DNA from 2 places in the Enterobacter sichuanensis genome. Region 1 is predicted to be linked to the other one. Evidence: predicted binding sites of a transcription regulator. Region 1 holds the regulator's gene; the other holds the start of a gene.

Region 1 (3,130 bases):
TAATTTCATGAAAAAGCCATGGCTAATCATGCGAACAAAAAAGCACCAACCGTATAAAATTCATCCGCGTTTCGCCTGACTGCAAAGCAAACGGGCCAGCAGAGGCTGACCCGTGGAAAGGTAAAATGACACACCGACTGTCAGGCGATCTTTTTGGCAATTAATCGTTCCGGGATCACGAAGCTGAAGCGGGTTCCTTTACCCAGCGTGCTCGCAATATCGAGACGGCTTTCGTGGTGATTCACCGCATGTTTAACAATCGCCAGCCCCAGGCCGCTTCCTCCGGTCTGCCGCGAACGTGCTTTATCCACGCGGTAGAAGCGCTCGGTGAGACGCGGAATATGCTCCGGCGCGATACCCGGCCCGTTGTCCTCCACGCTAAATTCGGCTCCCGTCGGGGTATGGTGCCAGCGCACCACGATGTCCGTCCCTTCCGGCGTATGGTTCACCGCGTTATACACCAGGTTTGAAATGGCACTACGCAGTTCATCTTCACTGCCCAGCACCTTTAGCGTGTTGTCGACCTCAAAGGTCAGGTGATGCCTGTTGTGGCTTAAGGTTTGCGCTTCACCCTCCACGACCCGCAGCATCATTGGCACATCGATGGTGTCATTCAGCGCAAGCGTTGGCGCGGCTTCAATCTTCGAGAGCGTCAGCAACTGCTTCACCAGGCCTTCCATCCGGTGCGTTTGCTCGCGCATGGTGTGCAGCGCTTTTTCGCGCGGCGCACCTTCAAGCGTTTGCTCCTGCATCATCTCCAGATAGCCCTGAAGCACGGTCAGCGGAGTCCGCAGTTCATGGCTGACGTTTGCAAAGAAGTTGCGACGCGCCCCCTCCAGCTGGTGCATCTGGGTAACATCGCGCGCCACCATCAGCCACTGCTTGTCGCTGTAGGGCATCACGCGGATTTCCAGATGGCGACCGTTATTGAGCTTCAGATTGTGCGGTCGGGTAAAATCACGCTTTTTCAGGTACAGCGTGAACTCGGGATAGCGCAGAAGGTTGAGGATATTCTGGCCATTATCATCCGGCCAGCGCAGGCCCAACAGCTGTTGCGCCAGACCATTACACCAGAAGATGGTCCCTTCTTCGGTGGTCAGGATGACCGCATCCGGCAGCGATTCCGCACCGCTGCGAAAACGCTTAATCAGGCTTCCCAGCTCGCGGCGGCGCTTTTTATTACGCATCTGCATCTGATGCAGACCGTACAGCAGCGGCTCCCAGCTGCCGCTTCCCGGCGGCGGCGTCATACTGCGGTCAACCCACAGCCACCAGGAGAGGCGCAGCAGGTTCCAGAAATGCCAGATCAGCAGCCCGGTGACCGACGCCAGCAGAAACCACGGCAGGTGTCCAAGAAAGGCCCCCAGAATGAAGGCCGGAATACAACATAAGATCAGTTCAAAGACGAGCCTTTTCCATGACAGACGTTCCAGCACGCGTCACACTCCTGTCATTGTTCAGAAACGGGTAGAAAAACGATAACCCGTGCCGCGGACCGTCTGCACCATGCGATCGTGGCCGCTCAGTTCCAGCGCTTTTCGCAGGCGGCGGATATGTACGTCAACCGTCCGGTCTTCGACATACACGTTAGTTCCCCAGACGTTATTCAGCAACTGCTCGCGGCTGTAAACGCGTTCCGGGTGAGTCATAAAGAAGTGCAGGAGTTTAAATTCGGTAGGCCCCATGTCGAGGGGATTTTCACCGGTCATTACGCGGTGTGAGGTGGGGTCAAGGCTCAGTCCCTGCATCTCGATCACCTCTTCCACCGCCATCGGTGAAATGCGGCGCATCACGGCTTTAATGCGGGCCACCAGCTCTTTCGGTGAAAACGGTTTGGTAATGTAGTCGTCCGCGCCGGTCTCCAGACCGCGCACGCGATCCTCTTCTTCACCGCGCGCCGTCAGCATCACCACCGGGATGTCGCGGGTCAGCGCTTCACGCTTCAGGTGCTTGATAAACTGCAGTCCGGAACCGCCGGGCAACATCCAGTCCAGCAGAATCAGATCGGGCCAGGGTTCATTCAGCTGGTTCACTGCGCTGTCATAATCTTCCGCTTCAACCGGCTGGAAGCCATTTTGCTCGAGCACGAAGCACACCATTTCACGAATTGGAGCTTCATCTTCTACGACCAGAATACGTCTCGCCATACTTTGCCCTGTCTTATCTTATGTACGTTACAAGTTTGTAATTCGGCGCCATTATGCGTCAGATTTATGACAGATTTATGAAAAACAGTACCACGACAATAGCCAAACTGTTGTTTTATTACAGCGGTTATTTTCCCTTCCCTGAAGGTTTATAATCCTGCTTTCTCTTTTTCGCCACGGATCAGCTATGCGCATACTTCACACCTCGGACTGGCATCTGGGTCAAAATTTTTACAGCAAAAGCCGTGCGGCTGAACATGACGCGTTCCTGAACTGGCTGCTGGAAATGGCCCAGGCGCATGAGGTAGATGCGATTATTGTGGCGGGTGACATCTTTGATACCGGCTCTCCTCCCAGCTATGCGCGAGAACTGTATAACCGCTTCGTGGTGAATTTGCAGCAAACCGGCTGTCATCTGGTGATTGTCGCCGGTAACCATGATTCCGTCGCGACGCTCAACGAATCCCGCGACATCCTGGCCTTTCTTAATACCACCGTCGTCGCCAGCGCCGGGCACGCCCCGCAGATCCTGAAAAAACGGGACGGTACACCAGGGGCGGTACTGTGCCCCATCCCGTTTTTACGTCCCCGCGATATCGTGCAAAGCCAGGCTGGGCTGTCAGGCGCGCAAAAACAGCAACATCTTTTACAGGCCATCACTGAGTATTATCACCAGCAGTACGCCGAAGCCTGCGCCCTGCGCGGCGAACAGCCGATTCCGGTGATTGCGACCGGGCATCTCACCACCGTCGGGGCCAGTAAAAGTGACGCCGTTCGTGACATCTATATCGGCACGCTCGACGCCTTTCCGGCGCAAAACTTCCCGCCAGCGGACTACATTGCGCTTGGGCATATCCACCGCGCGCAGGTTATCGGCGGCTGCGAACACATTCGCTACTGCGGCTCCCCCCTTTCACTCAGTTTCGATGAAACGGGTAAAGCCAAATCTGTGCATCTGGTGAGCTTCACCGGGGGCAAACTCA
Region 2 (3,130 bases), 380 kb from region 1:
CATGCCCAGTTCGCGGTTCAGGCGTACCAGCAGCTGTGCCAGCCTGTGCGCAAAACCGTGACCGGCGCCATGCATCGGCTCATCGAGAATCAGCATCCGCGGACGGTTTACCAGCGCATTGGCCAGAGCCAGCTGGTACTGGTCGTCTGGCGAAAGGGCGTTGGCCCGGGTCTGACGTAACGGGTAGAGTTCGGGTAACAGATCGTACACCTCGCTTTTCGCTTGCGGATCGGGCTTCCCCATCGCCCGCATAGCGATATGCAGATTCTCCTCAATCGTTAACTGGGAGAAGATGCGCCTGTCCTGCGGGACATAGCCAATTCCCGGCCCTGAACGCTGTTCTGGCGCCGGGCTCAGCAAATCACGCGGCGGCGCGCCCGCTTCATGCCAGATGATGGTGCCGCTTTCCACGGGCACTTTCCCGGCGATGCAATTCATCAGGGTGGTTTTCCCCATTCCGGGCAGACCTACGACGCCCGTACACACCCCTTGCGGAAAATCTAAATCCACGTTCCATAGCGTATGTTGGCTTCCATAAAACTGGTTCACTGCACGCAGACTCAACATCTTTCTCTCCTTAAAAATGTGTGTAGGTGAGGCTCGATGTTGATTGTGCAAAACCCCTGCCAGAAAGCGGAAAGTGTTTAAAAAAGCGCCTTTTTTAGGACTATGTCACAGGAGGGAGGTTAAAAAAGCGAGGGAGTGCACATCAACGGTGCCGGCGGTGGTGAGTTGTGGTGCAGGAACAAGAATGATGAAATTGTGAGCTATATCTCATCGATTGGTTATGAAAGAGACAACTGTTAATCATCAAAAAATAGCTATAAAAATTTTTTCCTGCCGTCTCGTGGGAAAATCCGGGAATTTGCCGAGCGCCAGTCTGTATGGGCTGGAAGCAGTTATCCACTATTCCTGTGGATAACCATGTGCATTAGAGTTAGAAAACACGCGATAAGCGAGAGAAGACGCGGCTTTCGCCCAAATTGACGCGAAACGCGGCTTTAGAAAATATCGTTTATAATTTAATTGCTTAGATAAAAGCAATTCCCGTCACGAAAGTGTCACCCGTTGCCATAAAACTATCATTACCTGGCTTGACAAATGTTAAAAAAGAAAAAGTTCTGGGGATAACCTCACCTGACTGGTGTTTTATATTGTCACAGTCCAAATTTTGGCCGCTATCGCGCTAATCATTCAGGCGCTATGCTAAATATCCTGACATGCCACTGGTTTTTCATCCAGTGTTTTTTACTGGCAATCCTGGCAACAACGAGTAAAATTACTCACCTGCCGCTTATAACGTCATCAGGTTGTCGCCCATGAGTAAACCGTTCAAATTGAATTCTGCTTTCCGTCCATCTGGCGATCAGCCTGAGGCGATCCGCCGTCTGGAAGAGGGGCTGGAAGACGGGCTGGCACACCAGACGCTGCTGGGGGTAACCGGCTCCGGCAAAACGTTCACTATCGCCAACGTGATTGCCGATCTGCAGCGCCCCACGATGGTGCTGGCACCCAATAAAACCCTCGCCGCACAGCTTTACGGCGAAATGAAAGAGTTCTTCCCGGATAATGCCGTGGAGTATTTCGTCTCCTACTACGATTACTACCAGCCTGAGGCCTACGTCCCGAGCTCTGACACGTTCATTGAGAAAGATGCCTCGGTAAACGAACACATTGAGCAGATGCGTCTGTCGGCGACGAAGGCGCTGCTGGAGCGTCGCGATGTGGTGGTCGTGGCGTCGGTATCGGCTATCTACGGTCTGGGCGATCCGGACCTCTACCTGAAAATGATGCTGCACCTGACCCAGGGGATGATCATCGATCAGCGCGCGATTTTGCGCCGTCTGGCGGAGCTGCAGTACACCCGTAATGACCAGGCGTTCCAGCGCGGAACGTTCCGCGTTCGCGGTGAAGTGATTGATATCTTCCCGGCAGAATCTGACGATATTGCGCTGCGCGTAGAGTTGTTTGACGAAGAGGTCGAGCGCCTCTCGCTGTTCGACCCGCTGACCGGCCACATCGAGTCAGTCATTCAGCGCTATACCATCTACCCGAAAACGCACTATGTGACGCCACGCGAGCGTATTGTGCAGGCGATGGAAGAGATCAAATTCGAGCTGGCAGAACGCCGTAAAGTGCTTCTGGCGAACAATAAGCTGCTGGAGGAGCAACGCCTGACCCAGCGTACCCAGTTTGATCTGGAGATGATGAACGAGCTGGGCTACTGCTCCGGGATCGAAAACTACTCCCGTTTCCTCTCCGGTCGCGGGCCGGGTGAGCCACCGCCAACACTGTTTGACTATCTTCCGGCCGACGGTCTGCTGGTGATCGACGAATCCCACGTCACCATCCCGCAGATTGGCGGGATGTATCGCGGTGACCGGGCGCGCAAAGAGACGCTGGTGGAGTACGGATTCCGCCTGCCGTCCGCGCTGGATAACCGTCCAATGAAGTTTGAAGAGTTTGAGGCGCTGGCCCCGCAGACCATCTACGTCTCGGCAACCCCGGGCAACTATGAGCTGGAGAAATCCGGCGATGAGGTGGTTGACCAGGTTGTGCGTCCGACGGGGCTGCTGGACCCGGTTATCGAGGTGCGTCCCGTGGCGACGCAGGTGGACGATCTGCTCTCCGAGATCCGTGCCCGTTCCGCCATCAACGAGCGTGTGCTGGTGACCACGCTCACCAAACGTATGGCGGAAGATCTGACCGAGTATCTCGAAGAGCACGGCGAGAAGGTGCGTTATCTGCACTCGGATATCGATACCGTGGAGCGCATGGAGATTATTCGCGACCTGCGCCTGGGCGAGTTTGACGTGCTGGTGGGGATTAACCTGTTGAGGGAAGGTCTGGATATGCCTGAAGTCTCACTGGTGGCGATTCTGGATGCCGATAAAGAGGGCTTCCTGCGTTCTGAACGCTCTCTGATCCAGACCATTGGCCGCGCCGCGCGTAACGTCAACGGCAAAGCGATTCTGTACGGGGATAAAATCACCCCGTCGATGGCGAAAGCGATCGGTGAAACGGAGCGCCGTCGCGAGAAACAGCAGCGCTACAACGAAGAACACGGCATTACGCCGCAGGGGCTGAACAAGAAGGTGGTGGATATTCTGGCGCTGGGTCAGAACATTGC

The links. The regulator PhoB, encoded in region 1, activates phosphate uptake and scavenging genes when phosphate is short. The targets are predictions, from matches to a motif close to CTGTCATAAAACTGNCNNAT.
Region 2: uvrB (excinuclease ABC subunit UvrB) is a predicted target of PhoB. The motif match lies at 1,069-1,088, and genes of this name have one in related genera.

What each region holds. Positions count from the first base shown of each region.
Region 1 is NZ_CP027986.1:1,016,304-1,019,433, reverse strand. It holds gene phoR (phosphate regulon sensor histidine kinase PhoR) at 141-1,436, opposite strand; gene phoB (phosphate response regulator transcription factor PhoB) at 1,458-2,147, opposite strand; gene sbcD (exonuclease subunit SbcD) at 2,335-3,130, shown strand, end outside.
Region 2 is NZ_CP027986.1:1,398,915-1,402,044, forward strand. It holds gene C1N69_RS06605 (ABC transporter ATP-binding protein) at 1-567, opposite strand, end outside; gene uvrB (excinuclease ABC subunit UvrB) at 1,320-3,130, shown strand, end outside.